Regions from separate parts of the Peribacillus sp. YIM B13482 genome, predicted to be linked through region 2. Evidence: riboswitches for the same ligand, from Rfam matches in the RefSeq annotation. Region 2 holds a riboswitch; the other holds the start of a gene.
What was found. Region 2 has a riboswitch for glycine ahead of ACFX4L_RS17975 (amino acid permease). Riboswitches for the same ligand answer to the same signal wherever they lie in the genome.

Region 1: linked by a shared signal. The riboswitch ahead of ACFX4L_RS16565 (PTS sugar transporter subunit IIA) and the one ahead of ACFX4L_RS17975 (amino acid permease) in region 2 are both predicted to bind glycine.

Annotation. Positions count from the first base shown of each region.
Region 1 covers NZ_JBHZPF010000035.1:32,592-36,813, reverse strand. The annotation lists gene ACFX4L_RS16575 (aldehyde dehydrogenase family protein) at 1-372, shown strand, start outside; gene speB (agmatinase) at 654-1,655, shown strand; glycine riboswitch at 1,820-1,918, shown strand; partial or broken gene ACFX4L_RS16565 (PTS sugar transporter subunit IIA) at 1,972-2,294, shown strand; gene ACFX4L_RS16560 (aldo/keto reductase) at 2,663-3,565, shown strand; gene ACFX4L_RS16555 (VOC family protein) at 3,673-4,134, opposite strand.
Region 2 covers NZ_JBHZPF010000041.1:20,098-24,319, forward strand. The annotation lists partial or broken gene ACFX4L_RS17965 (amidohydrolase) at 1-67, shown strand, start outside; gene ACFX4L_RS17970 (hypothetical protein) at 871-1,113, shown strand; glycine riboswitch at 1,394-1,493, shown strand; glycine riboswitch at 1,497-1,553, shown strand; gene ACFX4L_RS17975 (amino acid permease) at 1,841-3,220, shown strand; glycine riboswitch at 3,547-3,650, shown strand; gene glyA (serine hydroxymethyltransferase) at 3,835-4,222, shown strand, end outside.

The DNA of each region.
Region 1 (4,222 bases), on a different contig from region 2:
CCGACAATATTTGTTAATACCAAACCGGACATGAGAATTGTTCAGGAAGAAATATTTGGGCCAGTACTGACTGTACAAAAGTTTAAAGATGAAGCGGAAGCCATCCAGCTTGCCAATGATACCCCATATGGCCTCGCAGCAGGTGTATTTTCCCAAGACGGTGCAAAGGCTTTAAGAGTGATTAAGAAAATAAGAGCCGGAATTACATGGATTAATGCCTATAATTTAGCCTACAATGAAGCCCCGTGGGGAGGCTATAAGCAGAGCGGAATTGGCCGCGGATTAGGAACTTTTGGTTTAGATGAGTTTAGTGAGGTAAAACAAATCAACATTAATTTAGAAGTGGAGCCAACCAAGTGGTTTGATCATTAAAAATGGAGAAGTAAAGATAATTGAGTAAAAGAGAGTGCTTACATCGAGAAATTTTTGACTTTTTTTAATAGAGGAAGCATTTTTTTGAATTACCATTATTTCAAATATTATATCTAAAGATGGCCTGGAACAGAAAGAAATCTGTGTCGGTTCCTGGTAGTCATTATTGACAACACAATTCCGTTTTGTCTAGTTTTATAGGTTGGCATGAAGCTTGCATATATATTAGGAGAACATTAGGAGACATTAGGAGAACGTAATACAAGTGGGAGGCAAAGTTCATGTCGAATAATAAAAAACAACATCTTAATTTACCTTTTACCGGAATCTGTACTTTCGGGAAATATCCCGTATGTCCTGATCTAGACCAGTTAGATGCAGATGTAGCTGTCATTGGAGTTCCAAATGATATGGGAACACAATGGAAGTCAGGAGCAAGAATGGGTCCAAGAGGAATTCGTGAAGGCTCTACATTATATAGTTTCGGGTTAGATGGCGCCTATGATATTGAAAATGATATCATGTATCTTGGCCCGAAATGGAAAGTAGTTGATTGCGGCGATGTAGACATGGTACATGGGGATATGATGCAATCCCATGATAATACGGAAGAAGCCATTCGAAAAATCGTTTCAAAAGGTGCAATGCCGGTTGTTTTAGGTGGAGATCATTCCATTACAATACCAGTAGGAAGGGGCTTGGGAGAACTCGGGCCATTTCATGTGATCCAGATTGATGCGCATTTAGACTGGGCAGATCACCGTTCAGGAATGCGGGTTGGACATGGAAGCTGCATCCGCCGCTTATCTGAAATGAATCATGTTCAAAAGATTTTCCAATTGGGCATTCGTGGAATCAGCAGCAGTAAAAAAGAAGATGTCGATGCTTCCAGAGAATACGGAAGTGTCATCTTGTCTCCACGTCAAATGAGAAAGATGGGATTTGAACAGGTGCTGGAACTTATTCCAGCAGGTGAAAAATATTATATTACCATGGACATTGATGGCCTCGATCCATCGATCGCCCCTGCGACAGGCACGCCTTCTCCTGGAGGCCTGCTTTATGATGAAGTCAACGAAATACTCCATGGAATTGCAAAAAGAGGAGAAGTAATCGGTTTTGATATGGTAGAAGTAGCTCCTCCTTACGATCATGCGGGAATAACTGGACAAGTGGCAGCACGTCTCTCATTAGACTTGCTTAGTTATGTTTTAAAAGAAAAAGAGAAAAACCAGGATACAATCAGCGATCAGCAAGAGCTGAACTTCATAAAAAAGCATTAGTCTATTAAATTTGAAGGCGTTTGCTGATATAAAGTGATTTTCCTTCGTTTTATCATTTCTTAGTTTTCTGAATATGTATAAATAAAGAGTGATACCATAAAAACCACTTATGCAAATAATTTACGGTCACAAATATTTACAGTGTTTCAAAAAAATATAGCGGATGACGATTGTGTGAGAGTGCAATGCACAGCCACCGAAGGATCAAGTTCCAAAAAAAAACTTGGAACAAATCTCTCAGGTAAAAGGACAGAGAAGGGAATGTTGCCATTACCCTTTTCTGTCCTTTTTTGCGAACAAAAAAGAGGGTGTTCATATGACGAAAACGAAAGAGGATCTATCTGAATTAACATTTCAATTAATTCTCCATAGCGGAAATGCCCGCAGTTGTGCAATGGAAGCCATCGCCTTGCAAAAACAGGGTAAATCAAGCGATGCCCAAGAAAAATTAAAGGAAGCGGAAGATGAGTTTGCTGCACATAAAATCCAAACCGGTTTGATTCAACAAGAAGTGAGTGGTGAGGTATTCGAAATTCCAATGCTCTTATCCATGCTCAAGATCACTTGATGACTTCCATGACAACAAAAGATTTAGCGATAGAAATCGTTGAATTACACAAGAAAACTTCAAAGAACTAACTAAGGATTTTGATATTTCATGCTAGCTAGATGGAAATGAATTCTTGATTATTCGATTAGGAGGTTGCTACGGCAGCCTTTTTCTTATGGATCTTACGTGGGATTCTGCATCCACAAGGGGGCGATATATAACTTATCTAAAGTTCATGAACCTAACGTTCTAAAAATGTGGCATGTGAGGGTCACTCAAGATTAGGATTCTTCGAAATTTTAAATTATACTAAGATTCATTGCAGGAGCCAAGGATACTAGCACAGAATTAACCAATATGTTATGAAGGATAATAAGGAAAGAAACCGCAACATAGGTAAGCCATGACAAACACCTAATTAGCAAGCCCAATCATGATATAAAAGGGGAGAAACAACATGCAAAGAGTCAATCTAACTGAAGATCTAAGTCTTTCACGCATTGTTCACGGTATGTGGAGATTGGCAGATTGGAAATTTTCCACCGAAGAAATCCTATCTCTTATTGAACATGGAATGGATCGGGGGGTCACTACATATGATCACGCTGATATATATGGTAGCTACACATGTGAGGAGATTTTTGGGAACGCCCTTTCATTAAAGCCATCTTTACGCGAAAAAATGGAGATCGTTACGAAATGTGGCATAGTCATACAATCAGAAAACCGCCCTTCTCATAAAAGCCACCATTATAACACTAATAAAACTCACATTATAAAGTCTGTTGAACAATCCCTTATGAATCTTAAAACGGATTATATTGATTTATTACTTATCCATCGTCCTGATCCCCTGATGGACCCATCGGAAACGGCTGAGGCGTTTAATCAATTAAAAGAATCAGGAAAGGTCCGTAACTTTGGGGTATCGAACTTCAAAAAACCGCAATGGGATATGCTTCAAGCGTACCTTGAATATCCTCTAGTAACAAATCAACTGGAACTTTCTACATACAATCTTGAAAACTTCGAAGACGGAACCATTAACTTATGTCAGGAAATGGGCGTGGCTCCTATGGCATGGTCACCACTCGCAGGAGGAAGCATCTTTGAAGAATCAAACGAAAAGGCTGTCCGCTTAAGAAAAACGTTAGAAATCGTAAAAGAAGAAATCGGTGCTAATGGAATAGATGAGGTTATGTATGCATGGCTGTTGAGACATCCTGCAAAAATCATTCCGATCGTTGGTTCCGGTAAGAAAGAACGACTGGATAGCGCCATTGATTCACTAAATCTAAGTATGAAAAAAGAACAATGGTTTAACATTTTAACTAGCTCGATGGGGCATGATATCCCGTAATGCATTTGTGCCCTTGAACAAGAATCCTTCCCCAGAAGCAATGGGACACCCGGATGGGGGGTCCCATTCTTAAATTGCAAAAATAACAACTGGAATCATCTCTCCATTTAAATTGGGAATCGTTTATACCAATCTTCTAATGACATCTCTCCAAAACTTCCCTCAAAGTCCAGCCTTAATGGAGCAATCAATTCAAGTACATTTCCGTCTGGATCATCAAAATAAATGGCCGCATGGGCTTGCGGGTTATTATCGAGAACCAAAGGCTGCTGTCCTTCAGTAAAATTAAAGAAAGGCCGAATGTCAATTCCTCTATTTTTCAGCCAATCTTTCGCCGATGGCATGTCACCTATATCAATTTGTAATGCCACATGACGGATGGAAGGATGATAGGGAATTTCCACTTGGTTCGTTTTCCAAAGACCAAGCCAACTTTTCCCTTTCTCAAGCCAGAAGAAAACGACCCTCTCGCTTTGATAGGCAAGTTCTAAATCAAGTTTGCGGTAAAAATCAATCGACCTTTGCATATCTGATACTGGTAAATGGGCTTCATAGAGACCTTTGATCATCTTGAACTCCTCTCAGAAAAAACGTTTTGTCAGTGATTTAGTTACTTTAAATGTGAAACTAAAAGTTGGTCATTCGAAATTAAAACCG
Region 2 (4,222 bases):
AGATGCCCTTCTCGTGGCAGCAAAAGCAGTAGGATATGTTGTTTGTGGTTATTATGAGTTAGATTAGGAAAAAGAATAGAATATTTGTAAGACGTGGTACAGATGATGACATGCTTTGCTGTATTAGATAATTCTATTGATAATAAGCAACTGATACCGAGAAAGGCTAAAGAATGGGTTGTAGCTGATAGTCGGATCTCCGTGTGAAGGGAAACTTTCATGCATGGTGAAGGGAGGGGCTAACTGGAAAAGGCAATGATAACTTCGAATTTTCACCTATTTTTATGAATGGGAATACAAATAAATCATCCCCTTTTATAAAAGAATGCTTCAATTGAATTTCTATAAGGGCGTGTTTTGATAAATCTAAACACGCCCTTATAATCTGTTATTTTATCAGGGTAAGGTATAGATTTGATCATACTTTATAGACATGTTTTAAAAGGTGCCTGCTAACCAAATTAAAGTCCCAGTTTGACGCTGGTAAACAGTAATGGAAAATCGTTTTGTTAACACGTCAAGTATTGTAGAATAATCATTTACCTTTGGGTTTTTTGGCCGAAAAGATAGATGTGGTTCAATACCAAAAGTTATAGTTTCAGCTCTTAAATACTTGGTCTTTTCTTTTTAATCTGGACAAAACTGTAAACTATACTACTTAGGAGTATTCATTAACTCCCTTTCATGAAATTCCAAATAAAGGATTCTCAAATCTCCTTTTTTGTATTTGGTTCGAATACATAATGATTTAACAAAGAAAGTGAAAATAAATACGTGATGATAAATATAAACCTTATTGATCTAAATTATGTTATTCTATTTCTGTTTACAACAGTCCGTCTGCAAAACTGAAATGGGGGTAAGAGGTAAATGGATAAGGAAAAGGAAATCAAACTAAAGAAACCAAAGAAGTCGTGGGTATGGGTTCTAGCAATTATCATCATTGCTAATATAGCAGGTGGTGGGGACAAAGAGGAAGTTGCAAAAGAGAAAGCTTCTGCAACTACTGCTGAACTTAGGGAGGAAGCTTCTAACCAATCTTTACTGCTGCAAGCATTCTCGCGTGTCGCGAATTTTCTCTTTTTCCATACATCAATTATGTTAAAACTATAGACTTATGTAATTTCCTATCTTAAAAATTTAGCCTTATAGTCAATCGGAAAAATGCAAAAATGTTTCGCTTATACATAAGCTTGTTAGGATTCCTTGCGAATAGAAAAGCAGCTAATAAGTTTGATTTTTCGCAGCTAATAACTTCTAAATTATATACTGTTCATAAAGTTGAAAATTGTCTGTGGTGAAATTTCAGAAAATAAAGTTTTTTCAGATAACCATTGAAATGTCCATTAAAAACCGATAGTATACAACTATTAAAACAACTTTATATCAGCGGATGATGATTGTGGGAGAGACTAAACATTGTTTAGCACCGAAGGAGCAAACCCTAAAAAGCAGGGGACTAATCTCTCAGGTAAAAGGACTACAATAGGACGCGTCTCTGAAGAGAGCCATAGGCCACCGAAGGAGTTAAACTCTCAGGTAAAAGGACAGAGGAAGATAGGAAAATCCCTATCTTTCCTCTGTCCTTTTTTTACTAGGAAAGATAAAAAGAAAGGAGGTGCATTAATGATAAATGAGTCTATCTTTTGATTTGTACAATTAACGCTATATTTTCAAAAAGGATGGTAGATCTATTTCACTATATCTAGTACCTATCCAAGAAAGCGCTTACAGTGGTGGACAGTTTCCCAGTACGCTAATAATTCACACTCATTGAAAGACAGACTCTTTATTGGGGAAAAATCCAAGTATCCTATAAAAGTAGAAAGTGGGAATTCGTATGCAGGAACAAAAGTTAGATAGAGGGCTAAAAAACAGGCACGTACAACTCATCGCTATTGGTGGGGCAATCGGAACGGGATTATTTCTTGGAGCAGGAAAATCTATTCATTTAGCCGGGCCATCCATTTTAATTGCTTACATGATTACAGGCGTCATTTGCTTTTTAATCATGCGCGCACTTGGAGAACTACTCTTATCTAATTTGCACTATCATTCCTTTGTCGACTTTGTAAGAGACTATTTAGGTAATATGGCTGCATTTGTAACCGGCTGGACCTACTGGTTTTGCTGGATTTCAATCGCAATGGCCGACTTAACAGCAGTTGGTCTTTATACTCAATACTGGTTTCCCTCTGTACCACAGTGGATGCCAGGATTAATTGCACTTGTCATTCTGCTATTTATGAATCTTGCAACGGTAAAACTATTTGGCGAAATGGAGTTCTGGTTCGCATTAATTAAAGTCATAGCTATTCTAGCACTAATTGTTATCGGTATTTTCATGATTATTAAAGGCTTTTCCACTGATTCAGGCGCAGCAAGTTTCACGAATCTATGGAGTCACGAAGGTATCTTCCCAAATGGAATAAATGGTTTTATCCTCTCATTCCAGATGGTAGTGTTTGCGTTTGTTGGCATTGAACTTGTAGGACTAACAGCAGGTGAAACAGAGGATCCAGAAAAAGTTATCCCCAAAGCGATCAATAATATTCCTATTCGGATTATAATTTTCTACATTGGCGCACTTATTGTCATTATGAGTGTTTATCCGTGGAACGCAATCATCCCAATGGAAAGCCCATTCGTCCAAGTATTTTTGGCCGTAGGTATCGCTGGAGCTGCTGGTATCATCAATTTTGTCGTCTTAACATCGGCGGCTTCGGCATGTAACAGTGCAATCTTCAGTACAAGCCGGATGGTATACTCACTTGCCAAAGATAAAAATGCACCTGTACCGTTTGCAAAACTTAATGACCGTAAAGTACCTTCCAATGCATTGGTCTTTTCAACGGTTGTCATTTTAATTTCCGTTGTTTTGAATTATTTAATGCCTGAAGGAGTATTTACCTTGATTACAAGTATCTCTACAGTATGTTTCATTTTTATTTGGGGAATTACAGTCATCAGCCATTTGAAATATCGTAAAACAAGACCAGATCTAGTGAAAATGAACAAATTTAAATTACCACTTTATCCATTTTCCAATTACTTGATCCTTGCTTTCCTAGCGTTCGTCCTTGTTGTTCTTGCACTTGCGAACGATACTCGTGTTGCCTTAATCGTAACTCCTGTTTGGTTTATTATGCTGATTGCGATTTATAAGATGCGCAAAACGAAGGTAGATCAGGCGAATCAGAGAGAGGCAGCGGGGAATTAAGTGGCAAGAAACCCTTTGATCCCATTAACGATGTTTGTCCAGATAGCTGCCGCTCCATATTTTCCAACTCGGTGGGTAAAAAACTGCCCGTTATAAAAAGCTTAAGATATCTGGATGATCATATTAAAATTCAAAAAAATATCTTAGAATATTATTGTTAGCGCTTTCAAAAATGCTTGACATAATTATTATCAACAACTATTCTAAATGTACCAATTGAATAAGCGGATGACAGTTGTGGGAGAGTGCAAAGCGACAAGCCACCGAAGGAGCAAGTTCCAAAAAGACCCTTGGAACAAATCTCTCAGGTAGATGGAACCACAAATGGACGCACCTCTGGAGAGCGCGTATAAACATTTACGCCACCAAAGGGGAAAGGCTCTATTAAAAATGGAGCTAAACTCTCAGGTAAAAGGACAGAGAAGGGTAGAGAACGCTACGACCCTTTTCTGTCCTTTTTTGCGTGCAAAAAAGGGTGTAAAGCATACTGTTATTAACAGTTTTCATAGAAAAGTAGGCCTGTAGGGGGAAAGAAACTTAAGTGTTTAGTACCATATTGAAATTAATTGAGCGAAAATTCAGAATTAGGTAAAAACGTTGAGGAGGAAAATAAAATGAGTTTACAACAAAATGATTTAACCATTTTTGAAGCCATTGAGAAGGAAGGACAACGTCAACATCAAACACTGGAATTGATTGCATCAGAAAACTTTGTTAGCCCTGATGTATTAGAGGCCATGGGAAGCGTGATGACAAATAAATATGCAGAAGGTTATCCAGGAAAGCGCTATTATGGTGGATGTGAATTTGTCGATGTGGCAGAACAAGCAGCTCTTGAGCGATTAACAAAGCTTTTCGGTGCCAAATATGCAAATGTTCAGCCTCACTCAGGTGCACAAGCCAATTTCGCAGTTTTTTTCGCACTGCTTCAGCCTGGTGATAAGGTGATGGGGATGAACCTTTCACATGGTGGCCACTTAACTCATGGAAGTCCAGTCAGCG